Regions from separate parts of the Planococcus sp. APC 3906 genome, predicted to be linked through region 2. Evidence: riboswitches for the same ligand, from Rfam matches in the RefSeq annotation. Region 2 holds a riboswitch; the other holds the start of a gene.
What was found. A riboswitch is a leader RNA that binds a small molecule or an ion and turns the genes downstream of it on or off. The one in region 2 is predicted to bind lysine.
Positions count from the first base shown of each region.

Region 1 (7,863 bases), on a different contig from region 2:
CGAGCCTCTACCATTATTTGAACATGGCGAAAAGCAATTACCGAACCCACCTCAGCAAAGAACAGGTGAAGATCAAGAAATATTTTTACGCATTGCGTCCTGTGTTGGCAGCGGCTTGGATCAAAGAGCGCCAGACCATTCCGCCGATTGATTTTTACGACTTGATGGAAGCGCTTGTGCCCGATGGGAAGTTGAAAGAGGAAATCCTTGATTTGCTGGTGCGCAAGAAAGCGGGGGAAGAGCTGGACCTCGAGCATCGGATCCCGGCCATCCACCAATTCCTGGACAACGAAATCGAAGCGCTGGAAGCTTATGCAAAAACCTTGCCCCCGCGCATCGGCGACCCGACCGATAAGCTCGATTCCTTATTCAGAGAGACTTTGGAACAAGTCTGGAAATAATTACAGCCGAAAAGGCTGATCGGCTTGGAAAAAGCAGATCAGTCTTTTTTGGATTTGAAAAAGAACGTCCCGGCTAACAGGAATGTTGGCAGGGCGGCAAGGCCGAGAATCAAAGGCCAATCGGCCGCGGCCAAGGAAACGGTCCGGAAAAACGGCTGAAGCGGCGGCAGGTAGATGACGGCCAGCAACAACGCCACAGAAGACAGCACGGCGCCGATGAGGTATTTATTGCCGAAGGGATTGCGCGCAAAAATCGTTTTTTCGCTGCGGCAATCGAAAACATGGATGAGCTGCGCCATGACAAGTGTGGCGAAAGCGGTCGTCTGCGCATAAGGCAGGTCGGCCGGATTCCGCTCGTAGACAAAGAGGAACGCCGCCAAAGTGGCCGCGCCGATGAGGAAACCGCGGGAAAGGATCTTCCAGCCGAGGCCTCTGGCGAAGACGCCTTCAGCGGGATCGCGCGGTTTCTTTTTCATGACATCGTCTTCAGGGCGGTCGAGCCCGAGTGCCATTGCCGGCAGCCCGTCCGTCACGAGATTGACCCAAAGAATCTGAATCGGAACGAGCGGCAGCGGCAATGCGAGGATCATCGCAAACAGCATGACGAGGATTTCTCCGACATTGGACGCCAGCAGATAGCGGATGAATTTTCGGATATTATCATAAATATTGCGCCCTTCGACAATCGCCGCTTTGATGGTTGCAAAATTATCGTCGAGCAGGATAAGGGAAGCGGCTTCTTTTGCGACGTCTGTGCCGGTGATGCCCATCGCAACGCCGATATCCGCCGTCTTGAGGGCAGGCGCATCGTTGACGCCGTCGCCAGTCATGGCGACGACGCGGCCGTTTTGCTGCAGTGCCTGGACGATCCGCAGCTTGTGTTCGGGCGTGACCCGGGCGAACACGGAAGCCTTTTCCACGACTTCCTGCAGCTGTTCCGCCGACATCTCGTCCAGCTCTTTGCCTTCCACTGCAATGCCGTCCTCGCCGGAAATGTGTAGTTTTTCGGCAATCGCCAGCGCTGTTACCGCATGATCCCCGGTGATCATGATCGTGCGGATACCGGCGTTCCAGCATTCCTGTATGGCGGCTTTCACTTCCTCGCGCGGCGGATCGATCATCCCCTCGAGCCCGATGAACACGAGGTCCTTTTCAATTTCCTGCTCGGTAAAAATGTCTTTCTGAGGGGGCAGCGGTTTATAGGCAATCGCCATCGTGCGGAGCGCATTGCTGGCCATGCCAATTACCGCGCGTTCCACTTCGGCAGCCCGTTCAGCAGTGAGCGGCAGCTGCTGCGCGCCCCATCGAATCGAACCGCAGTGGGTGGCCAACAGATCAGGAGCCCCTTTTGTCACTGCGAGAAGCTGCCCGTTCCTGTCTTTGACAATGACGCTCATCATTTTGCGTTCAGAGTCAAAAGGCAGCTCCTGGACCACGGTGAAATTTTCCATGAGCCATTTTTCGCTTATGCCCGCTTTCATCGCGGCCACGACCATGGCGCCTTCGGTCGGATCTCCCTCGATGGCGTATTCCTTGTCTTTCTTAAAAACTTTCGCGTTATTGCATAACATCCCATATAAAAGGAGCTCATGCAGCGCAGGGACGCCTTGCAATTCGACGGGGGTGCCTGCTTCAAAAAAACGGCCATCCGGCTCGTACCCGGTTCCCTCGACCGTCCATTCCTGCCCGCCGCTCCATAAATGTGTAACGGTCATTTCGTTTTCAGTCATTGTGCCGGTCTTGTCCGAGCAAATGACAGAAGCGCTGCCCAGAATCTCAACAGCCGGCAGTTTACGGACCACTGCGTCTTTTTTGATCATCCGCTGGACGCCAATCGACAAGGCAATGGTGACGACAGCCGGCAGGCCTTCGGGAACCGCGGCGACAGCAAGCGACAAGCCCGCAAAAAAGATCGTGTAAAAATCGTTGCCGCGCCATACACCGATGGCAACGACTAACAGCGTCAGCAGCAAAGCGGCGATGATCAGGATTTTCCCGAGCTGCCCGAGCTTGCGCTGCAGCGGCGTATCCATCCCTTCGGACGCCTGCAAAAGCCCCGCAATCTGCCCGACTTCGGTGTTCATGCCGGTACTGACGGCCACCCCGACGCCGCTGCCTCTTGTCACCAATGTTCCCATGAACGCCATATTGCTGATGTCCGCCAGGTTCGGGTCGACAATCGCCAGCGATTCGGTCCGCTTCGCAGCGGGCATCGATTCACCGGTCAGTGCGGATTCCTCGATTTCCAGGCTGGCCGCTTCAATCAGCCGCACGTCCGCTCCGATGCGGTCGCCGCTGGAGAAACGTATTACATCACCCGGCACAATTTCGCGCGAAGGCAGGCGTGCCCATTTCTCGCTGCGCAGCACTTGGACTTGGGGAGCTGAAAGTTTTTTCAGCGCTTCCAGTGATTTTTCGGCTTTGCGGTCCTGATAGAAGCCTAGGGAGGCGTTGAGGATGACGATCAACACAATCGCAGCCGCGTCAATCCATTCGCCAAGGACGGAAGAGATAACGGCAGCGGCCAATAGCACCACAATCATCAAGTCCGTGAATTGGCTGAAGAAAGACAGGAGCAGGGACTGCTTTTTGGCTTCAGCCAATACATTGAAGCCGTGCTTGTCTTGGCGCAGCCGGGCTTCTTCAGCGCTTAATCCGTGCAACGGATCGGTTTTGACTGCCTCCAGCAATTGCGCCCGGTCCATCTCGTGAAAATCCATGGCCAACTCTCCCTCCGTTTTCTGGCGTTCAATGGATAACACCATCCTAAATAAATTGAATATTCGAATTAATTATAACAGCTCCAGATTCTATGGACAGCTTTGATTGATGGCAAGGTCCAGCAGTCGAGCGTGGAATGGAATTTAGGGCGGCGTTGACAGGAAAAAAGTAATAATGTAGACTATGAAAAACAAGTGAATATAACCTCACTTTCCGGTGAGGTAGAGGCGCGGGATTTATTAGTCCATAGAAGAGTTTGAGAAGCAAGGATGCTATGGAGAAGGAAAGACCGCCGAAGTTTGTAATAGTTCTCATTATTACTTGCTGGGTCTGCAGTGAACAATTGCAGGACTGCCGCATGGGACTCCCAGTCTGATGCGGTGTGCTATCTCGATACGGGAAAAGAGGATTTAGGGCAACTATGCATATAGCGATCTGAGTCTATCTCAGGTCTTTTTTTGTACATAGCTGCCCTTTTTGCTGTATTCAGAACTATTTTACAGAACACACGAGGGGGAGAATGAGAAGATGAAAAAGAAATCAGGGTTGATGTTAACGGCTATGCTGTCACTGGGTATGCTGCTTGCGGGATGTGGGTCGGAAGAAGGCGCATCGTCGGGCGGCGGTTCGAGTGAAGAAGGCAAGACATTTAAAGTAGGGATGGAAGCGGGCTACGCGCCGTTCAACTGGACGCAGAGCGATGATTCCAATGGCGCTGTGAAGATTTCCGGCAATGCGGAATATGCGGGCGGCTACGATGTGGAAATCGCGAAACAAATCGCGGAAGATCTCGGGATGGAACTGGAAATCGTCAAAACGGAATGGGACGGCTTGGTGCCGGCACTGAACTCCGGCAAGATTGATGCCATTGTTGCGGGCATGTCCCCGACAGCAGAACGCAAAGAAACCATCGACTTTTCCGATCATTATTACACATCGGAATTGGTGATGGTCGTGAAAAAAGGCGGCGAATTTGAAGGCGCGAGCACATTGGCAGATTTCAACGGCGCGAAAGTCACAGCGCAATTGAACACGTTCCATTACTCGGTCATCGACCAGATCGAAGGCGTATCCAAAGAAACGGCAATGGAAAGCTTCCCGGCAATGCGGGTTGCACTTGAGTCCGGCATAATCGACGGCTACGTTTCAGAGCGCCCGGAAGCGGTCAGTGCTTCCGCTGCCAACGAAAACTTTGCAATGGTGGAATTCACGGACGGCTTTGAAACGTCAGAAGACGACACAGCGGTTGCAGTCGGCTTGGAAAAAGGCAGTGAGTTCACGGAGCAGATCAACGAAACATTGGCTGGCATCTCGGAAGAGCAGCGCCAGGAAATCATGGATACAGCGATCCAAAACCAACCAGCTGCCCAATAAAGCTTAGGCGGTGCCGGCTGCAGCTAAATGCAGCCGGCTTTAAATTTTTTTAGGAGGAAAACCATGAGTCTTGAATGGGTTATCACGATACTTACAAACAACTGGCCGATGTTCCTGCGCGGAGCCGGCATGACGCTGCTGATTTCCATCATCGGCACGCTGATCGGCGCCGCTATCGGGTTGATCATCGGCATCGTCAACACCATTCCGATGCCGGAGCGCGGCGTGAAGCGCCTGTTCCAGAAAACGATCAATTTCCTGCTGTCCGCGTATGTGGAATTTTTCCGCGGCACGCCGATGATCGTACAGGCGATGGTCATTTTCTACGGCTCGGCGATGGCGTTCGGCATTGATATGGATGTCTTTACGGCGGCGATATTCATCGTCTCGATCAATACCGGCGCATACATGGCAGAGATTGTCCGCGGCGGCATCATTTCGGTCGACAAAGGACAGTTCGAAGCGGCACAGGCAATCGGCATGAACCATTTCCAGACGATGATGAATGTCGTCATGCCGCAGGTCGTGCGCAACATCCTGCCGGCAACCGGCAACCAATTCGTCATTAACATCAAGGATACGGCCGTATTGAACGTCATCGGTGTGACGGAATTATTTTTCCAGACCAAATCGGTGTCGGGCAATAATTTCCGGTATTTCGAATCGTTCTTCATTGCCTGCGTCTTGTACTTTGTCATGACGTTCACCATCACATTGCTGCTGCGCAAGCTTGAGCGCAAGATGGCGGGGCCGTCCAATTACAGCATGATCGGCGGACTGCCGATGCAAGTGGTCACTCCGGAAGACACGGAGCACAAAATCAAAGAATAAGAAATCCGCAGAAGCAGAAGAGGAGACCTTATGGAAAAAGTAATTGAAATCCAGCATTTAAGCAAATCCTTCGGAACGAATGAAGTGTTGAAAGATATCGATTTCTCTGTCAGCAAAGGGGAAGTGGTATGCGTCATCGGGTCCTCGGGATCCGGGAAATCGACGCTGCTCCGCTGCGTCAACCTGCTCGAAAAACCGAGCGGCGGCAAGATCATCTACAACGGAAAAAATATTCTCGATGCCCATCATAACATCCATTCCTACCGCACGAAGCTCGGCATGGTGTTCCAGCAATTCAATTTGTTCAACAACCACAACGTCCTGAACAATTGCGTCGTCGGGCAGATCAAGGTGCTGAAGCGCAAACGGCAGGACGCCGAAAAGACCGCGAAGAAATTCCTGCACGTCGTGGGCATGGACCAATACGTCAACGCGAAGCCGGAACAGCTTTCCGGAGGCCAGAAACAGCGTGTGGCGATTGCGCGCGCGTTGTCGATGGAGCCCGAGGTCATGCTGTTCGACGAGCCGACTTCGGCACTTGATCCGGAAATGGTCGGTGAAGTGCTGAAAGTCATGAAAGACTTAGCAAAAAGCGGGCTGACGATGCTCATTGTCACGCACGAAATGGAATTCGCTAAAGAAGTCGCAGACCGGGTCGTCTTTATGGACAAAGGCGTCATTGTGGAAGAAGGGCCGCCGGAACAGATTTTCAACCATCCGAAGAAAGAGCGGACCCAGGAGTTTTTGAAACGGACGCTTCGCTAAACCGTTCCAGCCTATCGTTAACACCGAGAACAAAGGCAAAACCCGCAGGGCAGAGAGGTTCAAGAGCCTCTCTGGCTGCGGGTTTTATTGTGCATGCGTTTACTGGTTTTCCAGGTGTTTCTTCTGAAGTGCAGCCAGTTCCTGCAACAAGCCGGCTCCGATCGCATCGGCGTATTCGGCATAAACCGGCGCCAATTTCTCTTCCCATTCGAGCTTGTCCTTTTCGGAAAGTTCATGTATGCGGATAGCCGATTTTTCTTTAATGAGCTGCAGTTGTTCCGACTCGAGCTTTTGCGCATTTTCATCGTTCCAGGCAGTGGTTTCGTTCATCGCTTCCAGCAAAATCCGCTGCGTCTGATCCGTTTGCTGGTTCCATACATCTTGGTCCATCATGACGGCATAACCCAAATAACCATGGTTCGTGATTGTCATATGGTCCTGGACAGTATAGAATTTCTTCGAGTAGATATTGGAAATGGTGTTTTCTTCGCCGTCCACTTCACCCGCTTCGATCAGGTTGTAAGTGAAGTTGAAGGATTCCTGCTTGGCCGTTGCGCCGAGCAGGTTGAATTGGGATTGGATGATGTCGTTTTGCATGATCCGGAACGTTTGCCGGGCCAGGTCTTCCGGCTTTTCGATGGGCCCTTTATTGCTGGTCAATTGCTTAAATCCGCTGGGCCAATGGGCGAGCCCCTTAAGCCCGTCCGCTTCGAGCGATTTCAGCAGCTCATCCCCAATCGGCCCATGGACGCCTTCGGTGATGGCAGCATAAGAAGTAAAGGCGTAAGGCAGATCCAACACGCCCCATTTCTCGGACAGCCTCGTGAGTTTGGAGGTCGAAGGGGCGATCATCTGGACTTGCCCGTCTTTTAAGGCATTGATTTCTTCAATATCCGAATACAGGCTGCCGTTCGGAAAAACGACGATTTGGATGGCGCCATCTGATTTTTCATAAACCAGTTCGGCGAATTTGTCCGCCGCCTGTCCTTTTGGCGTGTTCTCGGCGACCACATGGCTGAATTTAAAAACAATCTGGCCGCTCAGCCCTTCCTGGTCGTCATCATAAGGCAAAGTCTCCGCTTCGGATGAAATGCGCTGGAAGACCATCAAGGCAATAGCCGCCATGCCAATCAATAAAAGCAGCGCGTATTTATAAGTTTTGTTCACAATTGGCCTCCTCATAAATCCATACCATAAGCATAATCACAAGCCCGTTATCCGTAAAGCGAAAGGAGGGCGGAAGATGAAACAGCTTCCCATCCGGTGGAAAATCATGATCCTGTCCTATGCCGTGGTGATTTTTTCGCTGTTGATCGGCGGACTTGTCATTGCGGTCAATATCCAGCAGACCGAAGAGCGGGAACTCCGGCTGCGGTCGATGAACACGGCGCGGACAGTCGCTGAATTGTCCGATATCAAATCGGCTATCAACCAGCCCAAAGGCTGGAAAGAGATCAATCCAGTCGTCGAAGAAATCCGGACCATCAACGAAGCCGATTACATCGTCGTCATGAACATGGAGAAAATCCGCTATTCCCACCCGGTCCCGGACATGCTCGGCACCATTTCGGAAGGCACGGACGAAGAGCCTTCTTTTGCGGAACATACGTATTTCTCGAAAGCGAAAGGGGAACTCGGCACCGTCATCCGGGCATTCGTGCCGATAAAAGACAGCGAGTTGAACCAGACCGGAGTAGTCGTGGTCGGCAACCGCATCCCGAGCGTCCTCGACATCATGTCGGGCCTGTCAAAAGAAATCCTGTTCATCGTC
Region 1 is NZ_JASDCW010000022.1:44,161-52,023, forward strand. Features, by position in the region: gene QMA09_RS12775 (nucleotidyltransferase domain-containing protein) at 1-401, shown strand, start outside; gene QMA09_RS12780 (cation-translocating P-type ATPase) at 440-3,121, opposite strand; lysine riboswitch at 3,337-3,518, shown strand; gene QMA09_RS12785 (transporter substrate-binding domain-containing protein) at 3,651-4,496, shown strand; gene QMA09_RS12790 (amino acid ABC transporter permease) at 4,560-5,327, shown strand; gene QMA09_RS12795 (amino acid ABC transporter ATP-binding protein) at 5,358-6,092, shown strand; gene QMA09_RS12800 (DctP family TRAP transporter solute-binding subunit) at 6,192-7,259, opposite strand; gene QMA09_RS12805 (ATP-binding protein) at 7,336-7,863, shown strand, end outside.
Region 1: it holds a riboswitch for lysine, as region 2 does, so the genes downstream of both, QMA09_RS12785 (transporter substrate-binding domain-containing protein) here and dapA (4-hydroxy-tetrahydrodipicolinate synthase) in region 2, are expected to answer to the same signal.

Region 2 (7,863 bases):
CCTTAACTCTTCCGTAACGTTAGCGAGGAATGCATCGGTTTCTTCAATCGAAGTCCCTTCAGCGAGGCGGACGTTCATCGTCACCTCTTTGCGGTCAGCTGCCGGGAAGAATTCGAATGGCGTGAAGAACGCCAACGCCAATAGCCCTGTTGCCAGCACCAATCCTCCGATGCCGATCCAGAGCGGGCGTTTCAATACGCCGCGCAATACTTTATTCGAATAAAACAGCGCAAGCTTCTCAAGCGGTTTGCCAAGAAAACCTGGTGTATCGGATATCTTTTTCGAGCGGCGTTTCGTTTTCAGGTATTGCATCATCGGCACCAAGGTAATCGACAACACCGTAGACGCGATGATTGTCGTGATGAGAATGCTCGGCAATGCTTTGATGAACGCGCCATTGCCGCCTGACAGCAGCAAGAGCGGAGAAAAAGTTACAACAATCGCCAAACTGGATGCGATGATGGAAGAAAACACTTCTTTGACGCCGTTGACAGCGCCATCCAACGGCGAGTCGCCCAGCTTGTAGCGGCGCTGGATATTGTCATTGACAACGATGCTGTCATCGACCAAAATACCGATCGCGATGATCAGGCCGATAACCGAAATCTGGTTCAAGTCGACGCCCATCGATGGAATCGGGATCATGCCGATCAACACAGATGAAAGAACTGTCACCGCTACGACGAATGCACCGAACAGCGTCAATCCAGCGGTCGTCACGACGAGCACCGCAAGCACGGCAATCAATAGAGAGACGTATAAGCCTTCAAAAATCGATGTGACATTTTCAGCCTGTGATTCATAGCGTTCCGCTTCAACGCCAGCTGGCAAGCCTTCATTGAACGCATTGATCACTTCAGATACTTTTTCATCAACGCCCGGGACATCTTGTCCCCCTTGCAAAAATACCGTATACGAAATGGCGCGTTCACCTTCGAACGTCACGATATCTTCCGTTTCGCCATCCACAGTTTCAATCACTGCGATGTCTTCAAGCGGTACTGCAGCGGATCCTACCTGCAGCTTCTTCAATTTCTCGATGCCCTGTTCCTGCTGCACCGTCAAAACCACTTGCTCGTTGCCATTGTCATGGGTGCCGAGCGACAACGGCTGGTTTGCCTGTTGGAGCGACTGCAGCACTTCAAACGGCTGCAGGTTGTTTGCTGCCAATTGCTCCGCTTCCAGTTCAATAAGGATCTGCTGGCTGTTCAAGCCTTTGACAGCAGTGCCGGCCACGCCATTCACCGCTTCCACTTCTTCAGACAGATCGGCTAATGCCTGCTCCATACCGCGGAGCTCTGCTTCATCCCCGTAGAACATATACGATACGAGAGGGAATGTCAGATCCAGCTTTTCTACGGATGGCTGCTGCGCCTGTTCCGGGAAGCTGCTCGATGCACGCTGCACCTGCTGCTGCATTTCCGTCACCAGTTCATCGGGATCGAATCCATCTTCCAATTCAAGCGTAATGATGGAAGCGGAATTCGCTGACACCGATTGCAGCGACGATACGCCATCCACTTTCTGCAATTCCTGTTCGATCGGATTGGTGATGGCTGTTTCGATTTCCTCAGGGCCAGCGCCTGGCAAAATTGTCGACACCAGCACAAGATTCGGCGGCGTCTCCGGAATTTCCCGCTGAGGCAAAGTGACAAATACATAGGCGCCGATAACGGTGAAAATAAAGATTAAGAATAGGAATAATTTGCTGCGATCCAATAGGTATTTCATGATGCGCCTCCTTTATTTATATGTATAACTATTGTATGACATTTATATAATAAAAGCTAAATCGGCAACCGAAAATTGCAGAAAAAAGAGGACCGGAGTTCTCCGGCCCTTTTCATTGTGCTCAATGCATATGCTGAGCGCGTTTGTGCTTCATGAAATACGCTGCAGCAAAAATCAATAGCGGCGGCACCATGCTCAATTTGAACCACATGCTGCCGCTTCCGTCAAAGGCGATCAGGCCCATCGGCAGAAGCAAAGCTGCGCCGCTCCAAGCGAGCGCTTTCCATGACCGTTTCCACAATCCATAGATGAACAACACGACCGATGCGATGACCAGCGACCAGAGCAGGATTCCCATAAGGAATAAGCCCATGATTTGTTCCTCCCCAACCGTAATGTCTTTCTCTCTATCTGTTTACTTCTCTATACCCGTTCTCAAACCCTTTCAATGCGTGCCCAAATAAAAAAAATCCGGGTGCACAAAGCGTCCCGGATTTTCGATTCTGCTTATAGGTTTTTCAGGAATAAACGAATGACGTCTGCCCCGCCGATGATGTTTCCAGCGGAAGTGCCGATGTTCGTCAGTACGACAACAAGCAAGACGCGTGTGACTTTATTGTCCCAAAAGCCTTTAAGGGTAAAAACGTCTTTCGACAAAGTTTCAAAATCGCCGACATTCGGGCGGCGGACATACGCCTGCATCAGACCGGAGAACCAGCCTGCAGCGAGCAGCGGATGGAGCGCGCCGACAGGGCCGCCGACAAACGCCGTCAGGATGGCGAGCGGATGGCCGAACGCCAATGCTGCCCCGATTGCACCAAGCGATGCCGTCCACAGCACCCAGCTGATAGTGCCATCAATGCCCGCAGCGGGATTGTTATAGAAGGTGACCGCGAGCAGGACCACCAGCAAAATCGGCAGCGCCCAGCCCAGAATCTTCGGCCACTTCGATTTCGGCGGCACTTCTGATAATTTCTCCAAATCGTGTTCGCGGTGGATTTCCTGTGTAATTCCCGGTACGTGAGCAGCGCCAAGCACCGCGACCACTTTTTGGCCTGGCGCATCTTTGATCTTTTGGGCAAGGTATTGATCCCGTTCATCGATGAGCGGCTTTTTCAGTTTTGGAAACGATTTGGTGAAATCGTTCAAGACCGCATTCAGCGTATCTTGCGATTTCATCTTTTCAAGGTCTTCCTCTGAAATCGTTTCGCTGCTGAAAATGCTGTAGAACACAGATGTCAGCAGCTGCGCTTTGCCCATAAAGCCGATATTGCTCCAGATGCGGGAAAACGTGACCTGGATGTTGCGGTCGGCAAGCACCAGCTCGGCGCCGGTTTCTTTGGCGGACTCAATGCCTTGAAGCATTTCCTGCCCCGGCTTGATGCCGAACTGATCGGCCAAACGGTTCTGGAACGAGGAAATGGCCAAATTCATCAGCAGCAAGCTCGATTTCTTTTCCTTGATGACTTTGAAAATATCGGTTTCTTTCCACTTGCTCTTGTCAGTCACCGACTGGTAGCGCTGAGCGTCCAGCTCGATGCAAACCGAATCCGGCCGCTCCGCTTCAATGACTTCTTTGACCTGCACCGCGCTTTGGCGCGAAACGTGTGCTGTACCGATGAGAATGATTTCCCGGCCGTCGATGTGCAGACGCGTTATATTTTCTTCATGCATGGATTTACTTCCTTCACAGAACTTAATTTCCCTCCGCCGCAAGGCGAAAAGACTGTCTATTTCAATAATGAATCACATCGCCGAAAATATCAACTATTGGCGCGTCAAAGCCCTTTTGCGTTGAACGTATTGCCGTTGCGCAGATCGCCATGTTCAAAGCCTTTATAGAACCAGCGCTTGCGCTGCTCCGACGTGCCGTGCGTAAAGCTTTCCGGCACGACATAACCGCGTGAGCGCTTCTGGATCGTATCATCGCCCACCGCACTCGCTGCCGTCATCGCTTCTTCCAAGTCTCCTTCTTCAAGAAGGTCCATGCCTTGCGCATGATGCGCCCAGACGCCGGAATAATAATCTGCCTGCAATTCAAGCTTCACTTGCAATTCGTTATAGTCTTCCTCACTCAGCTTATTGCGCATCGGCTGTACCTTGCCCATCGTGCCGAGCAGATTTTGCACGTGATGCCCCACTTCATGCGCAACGACATAAGCCATCGCGAAATCCCCGGGCGCCTGGAACTGTGTCTGCAATTCTTCATAGAAGCTCAAATCGATGTAGAGTTTCTGGTCGCCGGGGCAATAAAATGGCCCTACTGATGCGCCAGCTGTGCCGCATGCCGAATCGACGCTGCCTGTATAAAGCACCAAGGTCGGCTCCTCATATTCCAAGCCTTCTTCTGCGAACACTTCCGTCCATACCTGTTCGGTATCCGCGAGAACGACCGATACAAATTCCGCCAGTTCCTCTTCTTCTTGGGTAGCCACATAAGGTTCATTTGATTGCTGGGCGCCGCCCATTGTATCCAATATGGCGTCCGGGTCGCCTCCGAGAAATGATATCAGCAAGACAATAAGCAAGCCGCCGATGCCGCCTCCGGCAATCAGGCCTCCGCCTCCGCCCCCTCTGCCTCTCCTGTCTTCAACGTTGCCGCTGCCCGCTCTGCCTTTCCATTTCATCTTTTCCCTCTCCTCGCCAATCACTTTTAATAAGCTATACCCCGTTCGGTACTGCTTTTAATCCATTTTAAAGGAGTCGATAAATTAAAAATCGCTCTCTTAAATCGCCTTCTACTCCCGGCAGTTCGATTTCCCGGAATTGTTCAAATGCCGTGCTATGCTCTAAATAGCCAATGTAATCATCTGACGGGAAGAATAAGATCAGCTCGACAGGCCGCGGCGAGCGTTCTGTGGACTTCAGGATATTATTGATGACCGAGATGAAAATCTGAACGGAAAACGGGTTGAAAAAATAGAATTTATTGTCGCGGGGATGGATCCGGTATTGTTCAGCAAGCGTGCATGTGAAACGGATCCTCCCTTTTGCCGTGGGCCGCTTTTGCACGTATGATTCCAGGTTTTCACAAGCCAGTTGGTGAAGGCCTTGATCCATTTCCACACCAGTTGTTGCCGCACCGAACAAATGGTGCACCAAAAAATTGAGGCGTCCTTTGCCGGAGCCGAAATCGACAAGCTGGTCGGTTTCCGATAAGCGGTGGTTGTTGAACAATGTCTCAAGCAGTCCGTATGGTGTCGGCTCGTAGCGATTGTAATGGAAAGAATCATGGAATCCCTGCTGGATGCCCGCAGTATGGATATTCAGGTCGTGGTCGTATTGGCGTTCGTCCATCAAAATCTCCTCGATTCTTTGTGTAATCAAGCCTTGCATACTTGCAATTCAAGCAGGAATTTGGTAAAGTCTAGCTAATTCAATAATTTCTTGCTCCGCTTTTTCGGAGTGAGGATAGAGGCGCAAAAACCATCAGTAAACAGTTCGAGGATGATGAGATCCGGCGACAGCTGTTGAAAGGGGGATTTGCCGAAGTGGCCAGGCGCTCATTGCCGAAGCTGCTGGGTCTGCATTAAACAAATGCAGGACTGTCATATAGGAGACTATATGGGGGGCTATCTGACGCATGGATTGGGCGCTTTACACGCCAATCCTATCGCAGCAACGAGACCCCTCGTTGCTGCTTTTTTGTTTTTCCGATACGCTTGCAGCCTCTGATTACGCACGATCAACGCAGCAGCAGACAATACAACAGACTAAAAAAATGAGAAAAGGGTGGTATTTATGAATTTCGGACAAGTAGTGACAGCAATGGTGACGCCTTTTGACGCAAGCGGCGACATCGATTTCCCAGCAACTGCAGCCTTAGTGGAACATTTGATTGAAACCGGGAGCGATGCATTGGTGGTAGCCGGCACTACAGGCGAATCGCCGACTTTATCAGCGGACGAAAAAATCGATCTTTTCAAGTTTGTCGTCGACACGGTCCAAGGCCGCATCCCCGTCATTGCGGGAACCGGCTCAAACAACACACGTGCTTCAATCACGTTGACGCGCGGCGCAGAAGAAGCGGGCGCTGATGCCATCATGCTGGTGACACCATATTACAACAAACCTTCACAAGAAGGCATGTTCCAGCATTTCCAAGCGATTGCAGCAGCCACTCATCTGCCAGTCATGCTATACAATATTCCGGGGCGCAGCGTCGTCAATCTGTCGGTCGACACCATTGTGCGCTTATCGGAAATCGACAACATCGTCTCCATCAAAGAAGCAAGCGGCAGCCTGGACGCAGCAGCCGAGATTATTGAGCGCACACCGGATACGTTCAGTTTATACAGCGGCGATGACGGCTTGACGCTTCCGCTACTTGCCATCGGCGGAGCTGGCATCGTTTCTGTAGCCGCCCACATCATCGGCCGTGAAATGCAAGAGATGATTTCGAGCTTTAAAGCCGGCGACACAGCAAAAGCCGCGCAGCTTCACCGCACACTCCTGCCAGCCATGAATGCGCTATTTGCTGCACCGAATCCGGTTCCTGTTAAATCAGCCCTAAACTGGGCAGGCATAGCGGTCGGCGGTGTACGCTTGCCGATGATTCCGTTGACGGAACAAGAAACACTGACGTTACAAGAAACTTTAGCGCCGGTCGTAAAAACGGCAACTACACAATAATTAAAAATAAACCCGCTGAAGCGAAGGCTTCAGCGGGTTTTTTGCATCAAATTTCAGCAGTCAGTTTTTTAAAGGCTTGCTTCAAGCTGCCGCCAAGCGCCAGCTGCCGGACATCAACGCCTAAATGCGTAATCGTCTGCGCTATTTCTGGCCGGATGCCGGTCAGGACTGCGTGCACGCCGATCAGTTTCAGCGATTCGACCAGCCGGATGATTTGTTGCGCCACCATCGTATCGACTTTCACGACGCCCGACAAATCAATGATTAACGTAGAAACGTCCAAGTTTCCAACCGATAGAAGCGTTTTCTCCAGAATGTGCTCTGCGCGGTCCACCTCGATTGCCCCGATAAGAGGCAAAATCGCAATTTCGTCATTGACGGGCACGACTGGCGAAGACAGTTCTAAATACTCTTTCCGCGCTTCTTCGAGATTTTTTTGATACGAATTGATGTAAGCGAAGCTATAAGAATACGCCGCATGATCGAGCAGGCTGTGGAAAAATTCCATAACGTCGAAAAGCACTTCAAGTTCGATGCCTTCGTGGACAGCTTCCGACTTGATGACTTTGCTGATATGCTTGCGGTAAATATTCGTTTCTGCCAAAGCGCTGTCGAGCATGATGCCTTCTTTCAGGAAATAATTCCCGGTGGCATGGCCCCATTCTGTAATTTCATCATACGCTTTTTGCGGATCCAAGAAATTCTTGATGGATTTTCCGATCAAGCCGATCAGCCCTGAACGGAATTCCACAACCGCTTTCAATAGTTCTTCATAGCCTGCGATATCCGACGGAGCAGCATCTTTAAATGCCTCTTCCTGAATCAATTGGGCGATTAAATATTTATCTTCTTCCACCCGTTGGCCAAGCAATGTAATTTCCCTTTTCATGTGGTACCCCCTGGAGTAGCATTAATCATTCTTTGTCATTATTATACCTGCCAATAAAGGGTTTAGGATACACCAAATTTTCCCGCTAAAAACTTTCATGAAATTATTGCCCGGGAAATAAAAGCGAGCCCACTCAACCGACCGTCACACAATTGCGACCTGCATTTTTGGATGCATAAAGCGCTTTGTCTACGCGCGCAAAAAGCTTTGTGGCTGTGTCTCCAGGCTGGTAGTTTGTAACACCTATGCTGACAGTGATCGGAACATGCTGCCAATCGGCCATTTCCAGGTTTCTGCATAGCTTCTCACCGAGTTCTTCTGCCCACTCAATGCTATAACCCGGCATCAGAATAATGAATTCTTCTCCTCCCATTCGGGCAACAGTACCTTCACCTTCAGTTTCGCCCAAAAGTTTACCCGCCAATTCCTGCAGCACCGCATCGCCCATTTGATGGCCATACGTATCATTGACGCGCTTAAAAAAATCAATATCCACTGCCAGCAGCGATAACGGAAAACCGAATTCTGATTTGACGAGCAATCCTGCTAGTTCCTGTTCCAAATAGCGGCGGTTTTTCAAGCCAGTAAGCGAGTCGACATTTGCGAGCTGA
Region 2 is NZ_JASDCW010000009.1:32,456-40,318, forward strand. Features, by position in the region: gene QMA09_RS07230 (efflux RND transporter permease subunit) at 1-1,731, opposite strand, end outside; gene QMA09_RS07235 (hypothetical protein) at 1,853-2,104, opposite strand; gene QMA09_RS07240 (TraB/GumN family protein) at 2,239-3,405, opposite strand; gene ypfJ (KPN_02809 family neutral zinc metallopeptidase) at 3,510-4,358, opposite strand; gene QMA09_RS07250 (SAM-dependent methyltransferase) at 4,426-5,028, opposite strand; lysine riboswitch at 5,136-5,314, shown strand; gene dapA (4-hydroxy-tetrahydrodipicolinate synthase) at 5,473-6,363, shown strand; gene QMA09_RS07260 (STAS domain-containing protein) at 6,410-7,252, opposite strand; gene QMA09_RS07265 (GGDEF domain-containing protein) at 7,386-7,863, opposite strand, start outside.